Regions from separate parts of the Paenibacillus violae genome, predicted to be linked through region 1. Evidence: riboswitches for the same ligand, from Rfam matches in the RefSeq annotation. Region 1 holds a riboswitch; each other region holds the start of a gene.

Region 1 (4,170 bases):
ATATCTCTAACGATTATTCGTCCTCAAAACCATTCGGGCTCCTTACCAGTAATTCTTTACACTCACGGTGCAGGCTGGGTCTTCGGAAATGTCCATACGCATGACCGATTAACTCGAGAATTAGCGGTTGGGTCTCAATCCGCAGTTGTTTTTACAAACTACAGCCTGTCGCCGGAAGCAAGATATCCGGTTGCGATTGAGGAAGTATTTGCCGCTCTAAAATGGGTTGCCGAGCATGGAAAAGAAAAGGGATTACATTCAAACAACATAACAGTTGCAGGGGATAGTGTCGGTGGTAATATGAGCGCTGCCATTACCTTAATGGCCAAAGAGCGCGGAGGTCCTCAGATCCGCAAACAGGTGCTTTTTTATCCAGTCACTGATGCGTCGTTTGAGACGGAGTCTTATAAAGACTTTTCAACAGGATATTTCCTTCGCCAGGATGCTATGAAATGGTTCTGGGACCAGTATACAACTGATCCAGGAGAGAGAGCGGAAATAACCGCCTCACCCTTAAGAGCTTCCATAGAACAACTGAAAGGACTTCCGGAAGCACTTGTGATTACAGCTGAAGCAGACGTACTAAGGGATGAAGGAGAAGCATATGCGAATAAATTGAGAGAAGCCGGGGTTCGGGTTACAGCTGTACGCTTCCAAGGTACAATTCATGATTTCCTCATGCTCAACGCGCTTGCGGACACAGCTGCAGCAAGAGGAGCTATTCTGCTTGCAAATGCATGGATCCGTGAAAGTGAGAGAGCATACGTGTAAATGGATCTGGGAACAATACAAGTAAAACGATGCAATGTTACGGGGTATTCGAAATGATTTTCATTGCTATGGCTATATTATCTGTCCTTTCGGCATGGCGTTGGGGAGACTGGCGAAATTGGCAAAAATACCATGCAACAATGTTATATTTCTTGCTTGGAGACGTATTTTATATTTTGCTGACAAAAGATTACCCTCTATGGCAGCATCAGTCGAAGCCTCCAATTCATAGTGGGATAGGTACTGAAATATGTTGTTTAGTGGCATTTGCAGCTACAACGCTGATATTCCTTGGTTTATACCCAAAAGGAGTTGCTAAAGCAACATTATGGATAGGATTATGGGTCGTCATTTATTCCCTCATTGAAGTCATATACATGTTTACAGGAGCGATTAAACATTTTAACGGTTGGACCATGCTTTATTCCGTTGTATTTAATATGATCACGTTTCCAATGCTTCGTTTACATTTCAGTCGGCCAATACTTACGTATGTGATTTCCATAACACTCGCTTTTGGTTTATTAGTCCTATTTAAAGTTCCAATTAAATGATCGGTTCAGGAAATAAGTGTATTCATCTAGACGGCTTCATTTTTTATTTGTATAATAAAGGGAAATTCTGGTATGCGTAACTGGCGAAACGTAGAGGACTACGGGGGAGCGCGTATGTCATATAGCCGATCGCCTGGGCAGAGCGTTTGATCCAATGGGTCAGGTGCTCTTTTTTATTTCTGAGGAGATGATGTCGATGAAGAGGACAAGGCATGTCGGAGTTGTGCTGTACGATAAGGTTGATACGTTGGATTTTACCGGTCCTCATGATGTATTTGGGGTGGCTGGGTATTTGAGCAGCAATTTTCAGGTCTTTACGGTAGCCGAAAAGGCAACCCCATTGACAACCGTTAGCGGTATCACTATTACGCCACAATTTAGTTTTGATACTTGCCCTGCAATTGACATTCTCATTGTGCCTGGAGGGTGGGGAGCTCGCACAGAAATAAACAATTTGCCACTGATCAATTGGGTGCGTGAAACGGCGAACAACGCCGAAATTGTGCTCTCCATATGTACAGGCGCTTTACTGCTGGCGAAAGCGGATTTATTGGAGGGGCTTCGTGTGACAACGAATCGGATGGCGTACGACCTTTTACAGGGCATGCTTTCACCTGGTACGACAGTTGTGAAGAATGTCCGGTATGTTGATAACGGAAGAATCGTCATGTCCGGCGGTGTAACTACAGGATTTGATGCGGCGTTACATGTTGTAGCAAGGTTGTCAGGTGAAGCATTGGCGATGGAAACAGCTGCACGGCTGGAGTACTGTTGGCAGGGCAAGCTGGACATTCGCAGAGCAGAACTGGCAGATGCAGAGTCGGTGCGAGAGCTTCTGGTTCATGCAGCCAGGTGGATTGAGCGGACGCAAGGCTTTATTCAGTGGCGTGAGGAGAGGTTTACGCAAGCGTATGTGTTCGATTTGATTCGACAGGATGAGTTTTTTGTGGCGCACATGGAAGGAGTACCCGTCGGCTGTTTTTCCATTCAATGGAGGGACGAAGAGATCTGGGGCGAGCAATTCCACGAAAATGCTGGCTATGTGCATCGTTTGGCGACCTCTCGGGACTATCCAGGCATGGGGATAGGCACGCGGTTGCTCAATTGGGCGGAAAGCTATATCAGAGAAAAAGGGAAATCTTGGATTCGCCTTGATTGTATGGCTGATAACAAGACACTCAACAGATATTATACCCGTGAAGGATTCGCGTTTTGTGGACGCTATGAAGCTCAAGGATGGACCGCGCACTTGTATGAACGGCAGATCCTTTAGTAAAATAAAATTTAGTAAAACTTGTAAGTTTTCTATTATCATAGTGGCATTTAACGAAAGCGAGGAGAACGGTCATGTCATTAATAGAATTCGGTATTGTCGGCAGAGGGTGGAGAGCCGATTTTTATTTGCGGATTGCCAAAGCGCTGCCCCAGCATTTCACCGTCCGTACGATGCTAGTCCGTGACGAGGAACGCGGCAAGGAGATTGAAGATGAGTGGGGTGTGAAAACCTATCGTGATATGGAGTCTTTCGCTTCAAGCGGGCCAATTCAGTTCGCGGTCGTATGCGTCCCATGGGAGGCAGCGCCTTCCTGCACATTGGAATTAGCTGAGCGGGGAATTCCCGTTTTGACAGAGACACCTCCGGCTAAGGACATCGCGACCATGATCGACTTGTACGAATCCCTGAAAAAGCTGAAAGGACACGTACAGGTAGCCGAACAATACTTGTATCAACCGATGCATGCTGCGCGTATTGCTTTAGTGAGGTCCGGCAAACTAGGCGACGTTTCTCAAGTGCAAGTCTCGGCAGCTCATGGTTACCATGGCATTAGTTTGATACGAAAGTTGCTAGGCATTGACTTCGAGAATGCCGTCATCCGGGGACAGAGATTTACGTCGAATCTGGTGAAAGGTCCTGGGCGTAATGGACCTCCCGAAAGTGAAGTCATGGCTGATTCTGTCCAGGATATCGTTACACTTTCCTTCGGAAATAAGCTGGCACTGTTTGATTTTACAGGAGATCAGTATTTTTCTTGGGTTCGCAAAAATCGCATCCTCGTTCGTGGAAACCGCGGAGAACTAACAGACGAAACGTACCGCTATTTGCGGGATTTCAAAACACCGATATACGGTGATCTGCGAAGAATCGATACTGGCCATAATGGTAACCTTGAAGGGTACTATCACCGAGGCATTACAGCAAATGATGAATGGGTATATGAAAATCCATTTGTTCCTAGCCGCTTATCTGACGATGAGATTGCTATCGCTACGAGTTTAAGCAAGATGGCGGACTATCTGCAAGGTGGGCCGGAATGCTATGGGTTGGAAGAGGCTATGCAGGATCATTATTTGTCTATTATGATGCAAGCGGCCATCGAGTCGGGGGAAGAGTTAACGACAACAACTCAGCCTTGGGCGCACGACGGTGCAAATGCTTCCTCCTAAATGAACGAGCATTAGGAAGTAAGAACAGGCATATTGGAACGAGCTATCCGTATATCTATGTTTTATCACAAGCTGGCTGCTGTTATCACAAGACAGAACGTCAGAGGAGCGTGACTGCTATGACTGATTATACGGAACGGAACCGCGAACACTGGAACGCCCGTACAGCCGTCAATGCCAAAAGATACGATATCTCCGGGTTTAAGGCAGGCAAAATTACCTTGACCCCAATCGAACGAGAGGAACTAGGCGATGTTTCCGGTAAGTCGTTGTTGCACTTCCAGTGTCACTTCGGTTTGGATACGCTCTCCTGGGCTCGTCTCGGCGCACAAGTTACTGGGGTAGATTTCTCCGAGGATGCGATTGCACTCGCCGAACGTTTGACCCAGGAAACAGGGTT
Region 2 (4,170 bases), on a different contig from region 1:
CAAGAATTATCGGATGCCGCAGCGCTTTTGCGGGACGGGGTTACCGTAGCTTTCCCTACGGAAACGGTATACGGACTTGGTGCTGATGCTACGAATACCACAGCGGTAGAGCGTATTTTCTCAGCCAAAGGACGGCCGTCCGATAATCCGTTGATCGTCCACATTGCGGATGCGGGGCAGCTCTCAGATCTCATTGAGCCTGATAGTGTCACGCCTGACCATCATAGGCTTATGGAGGCATTCTGGCCTGGGCCTCTTACTATCGTGCTGCCTGTGAAAACAGGCGGCATTTCGCCGTTGGTGACTGCCGGTCTTACGACGGTAGGCATTCGTATACCTGATCATCCTGTGGCCCTGGAGCTGCTTCGAAAAGCAGCGCTTCCTATAGCAGCCCCTAGCGCCAATAGTTCTGGCAGACCGAGTCCAACGCTGGCGTCACATGTGCGAGAAGATCTGGACGGCCGGATCGGTGGTATTGTGGATGGCGGCGGGACGGGGGTCGGTGTTGAGTCGACAGTGATTCAGCTTGTTAATGGTGAGCTGTATATTTTGCGTCCAGGCGGCATTACAGCAGAGCAACTGCAGTCCGCACTGCCGGCTATTCGAATTCATGAGCCTGAGCGGGAAGATGTGCAGGTCTCAGAAACGCCCCGTGCTCCGGGAATGAAGTATACGCATTATGCGCCAAAGGGATACATGCATATTGTATATGGAGACAATGCTGAAGCAGTGGCTGATTGGATTCAGCGCGACATTCAAGCCGCTAGGGAGCGAGGGCAATCGACGGGAATCCTTACTTTTGAGGAAAGGGCTTCTCTATTTGAAGCTGATTTGGTAATTGCCTGCGGCTCGTTAGCGGAACCGGAAAAGATCGCACAGGGGCTTTACGCTGCATTAAGGCAATTTGATCAGCAAGGGATTCAGTATATTGCTGCAGAAGGCTGCCCGGAAACAGGGATTGGTCAGGCAATTATGAACCGTCTGCGCAAGGCAGCCGGTCACCGGCTTGTACGTGTTTAGCTAGCATGATTCCCAGTTTGTCCGCATATCTTGGTTAAGAAAGCGGACAAGGGGGACAGCACTTATGCTCGTAACTGGCGTTGAATTTGGGCAGATCATCACCATATTCATCATGGCGATAGCCTTGGGTCTGGATGCTTTTTCCTTAGGAATTGGCATCGGCATGAAGGGGATTCGCTTGTTGGATATTTTTAAAATTAGCATGGTGATCGGTATTTTTCATATCATTATGCCGTTAATGGGCATATTTATGGGACAATATGTTTCGCTTCTGCTTGGCAATGTGGCCACTGCAGCCGGCGGATGTTTGCTCATTCTCTTGGGCTCCCATATGGTGTATAGTTCAATCCGTGGAGAGGAAGCAACCTCTTTTGATCATAGATCTATATGGGGGCTTACGATTTTTGCGCTTAGTGTAAGTATAGATTCGTTCTCAGTAGGTGTATCCTTAGGCATGTTTGCGACGGATATCCTGTTAACCGTGCTTGTATTTGGTTTGTTCGGCGCGCTGCTCTCTGTAGCTGGTTTATTGGTTGGCAGACGGGTGAACGGCTGGGTTGGCGAGTATGGCGAAGCGTTTGGCGGGCTAATTCTGCTCGCGTTTGGGATCAAGTTTTTGCTATGATACAATAGAGGCGGAGCAGGCTCTGCTTATGTTTATGAAGAAAGTTTTGCTAACGCAAAACTCAGCCTACGCTTACGAAGAAAGTTTTGCTACGCAAAACTCTGAGGAGGATCTCATGTTGCGAATTCTATTTGTCTGTACAGGAAATACGTGCCGCAGTCCATTAGCAGAAGGTTTGCTGCGTATCAGGGTGCACCAAGAAGGACTTGCGGCAGAAGTTCGTTCAGCTGGCGTATCCGCGATGACGGGCACTCCGATCTCCCGAAATAGTGCAACGCTGCTGCAAGAGGCAGGGTTCAAAGAGCCTATTCGCTCATTAGCGATTCAGGAGTCTGAAGTGAAGTGGGCGGATCTTATTTTGACGATGACGATGGGACATAAACGTTCGGTTATCCAGCGGTATCCGGACGCGATTGATAAGATTTTTACGCTCAAAGAATATGTAGAGGACGATCAGCGTATCCTTCAAGCGATTGAGGAAAGAGAAAAGCTGGTGACGGAACTTCAGCTGAAGCAGGCTCTTTCACAAACGGTAACAGTTGAAGAGCGAAATCGTATTTATTTGTTGGAAGATGCCATTCCGGATTACGATATTTCCGACCCGTTCGGCGGCCCATTGGAGGTTTACCGGCAAACAGCGAATGAAATCAGCGGTAGTTTAGATAAATTGGTTAAAAAGCTTCGCGAGCGAAAAGAGGATCCGCAGTCTGGGAAATGATTTGCGAAAGACATCTTTACACCTCGTGCATAATGCGATAAGATGGATTTATCAAGCAAGACTCAATGTAACTGGCGACGAGTGGGAGTAACCACAATGGAGCATTGAGCTATACGGCCGGTCGCCTGGGCAAAAGAGCAACGCGCTATTCTTAGCGTGTCAGCTCTTTTTTTCGTTTTCTGGTGGACTTTGGGATATAATAGAAGGGTCGAATTCGAACAAGCAAAGGAGCGTTCTATCCATGAAAATTGCGTTAGGTGCGGATCATGCAGGCTATCGTTTGAAAGATGTTATTATTCCTTTTATTGAATCCTTGGGCCATCAGGTCATAGATTATGGATGCAGTTGTGCAGATTCCGTCGATTACCCGGATTATGCACTGAAGGTTTGTGAAGATGTGGTTTCCGGGGAAGCAGACAAAGGGATTCTGATCTGTGGAACAGGCATCGGGATGTCGATCGCTGCGAATAAGGTTCCAGGCATCCGTTGCGCGCTGGTTCACGATCTATTTTCTGCTAAAGCCACACGGGAGCACAATGATACGAATGTGCTTGCTTTAGGTGAGCGTGTCATTGGGCCGGGTGTTGCCGAGGAAATCGTGAAAATTTGGCTGGAAACAGAGTTTTCGCAAGGTGTGCGTCACCAGAACCGCATTAACAAGTTGCAAAGCATCGAAGATCGCTTCGCGATACATCCTTAAGGGTGACCACCATGACAAATTCCATACTTCACACGATTGCAGAAGATTTGGAAACAAATCTTCGCGAGTTGGTAAAGGTGGGCAATCTACGACCAGGTCACATTCTGGTCATTGGTACAAGCACGAGTGAAATACTCGGTCATCGGATTGGGACTTCGGGGACGTTGGATGCAGCGCGGCCGATTTTTGAAACGGCGCAGCGCATCAGCCGCGAGTTCGGTTTGCACTTGGCTTTTCAGTGCTGCGAACATTTGAACCGCGCGCTTGTCATTGAGGAAGATCTTTTCGCGATCTCCCCTCAGCTTGAGCCAGTGTCGGTTATTCCTGTGCCAAAAGCCGGCGGTTCAATGGCCTCATACGCGTACCGCCACTTCGCAAAGCCCGTAGTCGTCGAGACGATTCAAGCGCATGCCGGGATCGATATTGGCAGTACGCTGATCGGGATGCATTTGCGGCGGGTTGCTGTGCCTGCACGGCCGCCCGTACGGAATATGGGTCATGCTTATGTGACCATGGCCTTTACACGGCCTAAACTGATTGGCGGGACGAGAGCAGTCTACACACCTGAGGCTGCCGAGCAGCTCTATCAGCAAGCCGCGCCAGATGCGGATTGCTAGGTTAACTTATAGATATAAATTATCCTTTAGGAGGAATTCCATATGACAAACTTTCTAAGTAAGCAAGATCCAAAAATCGTAGAAGCTATGAATCTAGAACTTGGTCGTCAACGCGACAAAATTGAGCTTATCGCTTCTGAAAACATCGTCAGCCAAGCCGTGCTTGAAGCGATGGGTACAGTACTGACTAACAAATACGCAGAAGGTTACCCAGGCAAAAGATACTACGGCGGCTGCGAATACGTAGACATCGTCGAAGATATCGCTCGCGATCGCGCGAAAGAGCTTTTCGGAGCTGAACATGCGAACGTTCAACCGCACTCTGGTGCACAAGCGAATATGGCTGTTTACTTGGCAGCTCTTAACCCTGGTGACACCGTTCTGGGTATGAACCTGGCACACGGTGGTCACTTAACACACGGCAGCCCTGTTAATGCTTCCGGTATTCTTTACAACTTCGTTGCTTACGGTGTAAGTGAAAAAGACTTCC
Region 3 (4,170 bases), on a different contig from region 1:
TAGAAATCCACTGCCATCAGGTACCCATGAGTAGTTATCCACACCCAGAGTTACATTTTTAAAGGGATCCACTTTATCGCGGCCAATCCTTGCGGTATTCAGAACGCCATCTATTTTAAAAGCAAGATCATTCCTGTTTGGAGACCACTGAAAATTGTCACCGCCTGGATACACACGGTTATGCTTTTTCGCCTCCAAGCTGTACACCCATATCTCGTGCTGCTGTTCTCCAAGGGCAAGTGAGTAAGCAATGAACTTCCCATCTGCTGACCATTTGGGCTCGCTTACCTTTTGATTTCGTGTAACTTGCAGCTCCTTATCGTCTTTTTGGACCCATAGATCGCCGCCGCGCACAAACACAGCTTGTACAGATTGCCTTGGTTCAGCGAATCCGACATTACCGCATAAGACTGAAATCACCAGGCTAATGAACATAATTTTAATTTTCATCGGTTGCCCCCTTTTCAAATCGTACAGAAATATTTTTTGCAGGTTGTTCCAAATTATTCCTGAATAAAGAGCAACAAAAAAACGCTTATCAACTCCCTCTGACCACTGGCCCGAAGAGCAATAAGCGTTTTTCATTTCCAATAGCCGTATCTTACCAAAAGCCTGTAATACAAATAAACCAGGCTATAAGCAAGTATATAAGATGCAAAGGTCCAACCTATATTCCAATGATTGCTGTATTCTACTTTCCCAAAAATAAACGCCATATATTCCAGCGCAGTCGTAGCCAAGCAAAAAAAGCCTATTTTCAGAAACGCATGCCGATTATTTTTTCGAATCCAATAAATCATATAACCGGCCATAACGGGATAAAGCCCAATATCAAGCGGAAGTGCTGAAAGTGTCTCATCATTCTCAATCAATGGGGTAAAATCCCAAAAATTCAGATGATACCCGGTATCATTGATCAAGCTAGATATTGTAACCGTAATAGGAAAGATTAGAAACACAATAATTCGAGATTTCCTGTACAGATAAATGCCAAATATCCAGGGGATTAAAAAGCCTGCAATAATGTTAAATAACATGATTTTCACCTCTTTACTCTAGATCCCCTAGTATGACCCGTTGTTGGTGAAAATATGATGTTTGCGAACTTGCAGGCTCGGACGCTCTATGCCTATCGCTTGTTTGCTATCTTTTCAGCCGCATCGACCGTATGTTTGAGCAAGGTCGCAATGGTCACTGGACCAACCCCGGCAGGAACCGGTGTAATGGCCGAAGCTACCTCACAACAAGCGTCATAATCAACATCGCCTACGTTTCCAGGATTGTAACCTGCATCTAAGACAATAGCGCCTGGTTTTAGCCAATCGCCTTGAACAAAGCGAGGTTTCCCCACGGCAGCTACGACAATATCTCCCAAGCGCACGATATCGGCCAAATTCGCTGTTTTTGAGTGGCAGGTCGTAACTGTTGCATTCTTATTTAGCAGCATCAGAGAAACCGGCTTGCCGAGTATTGGACTTCTTCCAATAACAACCGCATGTTTGCCCTCAACAGGAATTTCGTAATGGTCTAAAATGGCCATGATTGCCGCTGGTGTACAGGAAGGGAACTCAGCAAATCCAAAAGCATTTTGAGCAAATCCCAACGTCGTTACACCGTCGACATCTTTATCAATATGAATCTCCTCAAAAGCTGCCCTTTCATCGATATGCTTCGGGACTGGGTGCTGCAACAAGATCCCATGCACGCTGTTGTCATCATTAAGCTTGTGAATGGCTGCAATTAACTCCATCGTAGTCGTGTGTTCAGGAAGAGTAACACGAATAGATTGAATCCCCAGTAGCTTGCATGCGTTTCCTTTCATCCGTACATAAGTTGCTGAAGCAGGATCGTCGCCGACCAACACGGTCGCTAAACAAGGAACGACGCCTTGATTGGACAAGTTTTGAATTCTACTGTTCAGCGATGCCTTTATGGCGTCTGCGACCCGGTTACCATCCAAGATTAATGTTTCTTTCGACATTTTAATCATCCCTTTTGAGTAAATTTGAAACGCAAAGAGGTAAGGGGATATCCCCTTACCTCTGCCCAGGCGTACGGCTGATTATCTATGTGCTCCCTCATGGTTCCCCATGTTCCGCCAGTCACACACAGTTACTTGTATGAAAACATAATAACAACTATAGCGATAGTTTTCAATGCGTATGGAAAAAAGACTACCCAGACCTTACTCCCGTCGTTCCAATTCGCCTGCAATAAGCTTCCAACTCATCGAATGAAAACTTGTAGAAGGTTAAATTATTCACAACTGATGATTGGAATCCAGGCAAGCTACTCCACCTAGAAACAATTGGCTGTATCTCCTTATTGTCAGAAGAACTCCAGAACTGGAGCTGCTTCACGTCTGGGTTACCAGCTTTAATAAGGCTTAATAACGCTTCAAGACCACGTAGAAATAGCGGTGTACGCCGATATTGTTCCAAAATAAAGGCAATCTCGACCTGACAAATCTCTCGATCTTCATAATCATTTGCCCCTGTGCCGTACACGAAACCCGCCGCACCTACGATATCGTAAGTCTCATCGTTGAAAATCAGCATGGCTTGCCCGAACTGTAGTGGACTGCCCATGAAAGCGAGCTTCATCGCGAAAGGATATGGCAAGTTCAAAAAGGCTTGTTGCTGAATCAAAAAACGGATGTAAGCTTCAAAATCCATTTCGAACTTGCAAGTACGGAATTCGAAACCCATTATACCGGATTAGCTCGCAAATTCTCGTTGTCTTTGACGATTTTACCGAAACCGCCTTTGCTCGTACCTTTTTTAATGCTTGGTGGAATTACAATCATGCATAACGCCTCCTTATCAAGGATAGTTGTCTGTCATATGTATATTATACCTTTACGAATTTATCTAAGAAAGCTCTCAAATTGTTAATTTTGACACCAAATTTCATTTGTTTGCCAAGTATGCTATCCTCTTCATGGCTTATGTCGGCAAATTTCGCATACAATCTACATAAATATACATTATCTGCAAGTGCTGCAAATCTCACTTCCTGGACGTCCGGATTGTCAGACATAATCTCGCTTACCAAGAAGCGCAATCCTTTAATGAAGAGCCTTGATCCTCGATACGCACGGTCGGCTATGGCCATCTCTACAAAAGCGATGTGTTTATCTTCGTAATCGTGCTCTGGTGTTCCAAGGTAATAAGCACTTGCCGCAATAATACGCTGTACGTTTTGATCCACCACCTGAATCAACTGACCATACTTGATGAACGAATACAACATCGTTATCGTGTCGGTGGCCGAATACGAGGGATGCATATCCCGCCGGTTTTCCAGAATGAACAAACTCACTTTAGCCAAATCATCATCAGTGACGCACCGTTTGTAAATACTAGCCGTCATAACGTTTACCTTCACTCCTTCCGCAACGAAGCCTCTACATTCGGCTCAATAATGTCTGCTGCAATGTTTGTAAAATCTGTGGATACTCTGCCGTCAACTGGTGAAAAGCCTCTCGTCTGACCGATAGCAGTACCGCAGGACTCAGTGCCTTCACTGTTGCATTCCTTAATGTGTTGCGGAGCAGCGCAATTTCCCCGAAATGATCGCCATCCTGCAGAACGGCAACACGTATCTCGCCTTTGTCCGGAATATTTTTCACAATTTCAAATTTGCCTCGAACGATAATGTAGCATTTATTCCCCTCTTCGCCTTCACGAACGATTACTTCGCCTTCCTTACACGTATCTGTTGAGAACAAGGTAGCGATATCACTTAAAAGCGCTGTCTCAATGCCTTGGAAGAACGGCAGTTTAGCAAGCCGATTGACATCCACAGTCGCATGTAGACCATCGTGAGATAGATGAAACCCGATCTGTTTCTCCCAAAGATTCGCATACTCCCCCTTTTGATCCAGAAGCTCTTGATGGGTGCCGCTTTCGATGATCCGTCCGTCTTTAAATACATAAATGACATCGGCGTGCACGACTGAAGCTAGTCTATGTGTAACGGAAATAATCGTTTTGTCTTTCCGGCTTTGCGCTATCAACTCATTAATATCGGCCTCCGTCGCCGGGTCTAACGCCGATGTGACTTCATCGAGCAGCAGCAACTTCGGCTTCCGCAGAAGCGCTCTTGCAATGGACAGTCGCTGCCGCTCCCCACCCGACAGAGAGCCCCCTTCGTGGTGAATCTGTGTGT

Evidence for each region. Region 1 has a riboswitch for ZMP and ZTP ahead of RQP52_RS08375 (GNAT family N-acetyltransferase). Riboswitches for the same ligand answer to the same signal wherever they lie in the genome.
Region 2: another riboswitch for ZMP and ZTP. It lies ahead of rpiB (ribose 5-phosphate isomerase B); the one in region 1 lies ahead of RQP52_RS08375 (GNAT family N-acetyltransferase).
Region 3: another riboswitch for ZMP and ZTP. It lies ahead of RQP52_RS15430 (bifunctional 5,10-methylenetetrahydrofolate dehydrogenase/5,10-methenyltetrahydrofolate cyclohydrolase); the one in region 1 lies ahead of RQP52_RS08375 (GNAT family N-acetyltransferase).

What each region holds. Positions count from the first base shown of each region.
Region 1 is NZ_JAWCUD010000002.1:295,741-299,910, reverse strand. It holds gene RQP52_RS08385 (alpha/beta hydrolase) at 1-771, shown strand, start outside; gene RQP52_RS08380 (CBO0543 family protein) at 825-1,325, shown strand; ZMP/ZTP riboswitch at 1,392-1,471, shown strand; gene RQP52_RS08375 (GNAT family N-acetyltransferase) at 1,522-2,598, shown strand; gene RQP52_RS08370 (Gfo/Idh/MocA family protein) at 2,673-3,770, shown strand; gene RQP52_RS08365 (class I SAM-dependent methyltransferase) at 3,890-4,170, shown strand, end outside.
Region 2 is NZ_JAWCUD010000015.1:30,603-34,772, forward strand. It holds gene RQP52_RS31575 (L-threonylcarbamoyladenylate synthase) at 1-1,020, shown strand, start outside; gene RQP52_RS31580 (manganese efflux pump MntP) at 1,085-1,645, shown strand; gene RQP52_RS31585 (low molecular weight protein arginine phosphatase) at 1,761-2,363, shown strand; ZMP/ZTP riboswitch at 2,421-2,501, shown strand; gene rpiB (ribose 5-phosphate isomerase B) at 2,605-3,063, shown strand; gene RQP52_RS31595 (TIGR01440 family protein) at 3,075-3,680, shown strand; gene RQP52_RS31600 (serine hydroxymethyltransferase) at 3,723-4,170, shown strand, end outside.
Region 3 is NZ_JAWCUD010000004.1:325,128-329,297, forward strand. It holds gene RQP52_RS15420 (TolB family protein) at 1-450, opposite strand, end outside; gene RQP52_RS15425 (CBO0543 family protein) at 582-1,037, opposite strand; gene RQP52_RS15430 (bifunctional 5,10-methylenetetrahydrofolate dehydrogenase/5,10-methenyltetrahydrofolate cyclohydrolase) at 1,130-1,981, opposite strand; ZMP/ZTP riboswitch at 2,038-2,116, opposite strand; gene RQP52_RS15435 (hypothetical protein) at 2,175-2,675, opposite strand; gene RQP52_RS15440 (hypothetical protein) at 2,851-3,372, opposite strand; gene RQP52_RS15445 (ABC transporter transmembrane domain-containing protein) at 3,407-4,170, opposite strand, start outside.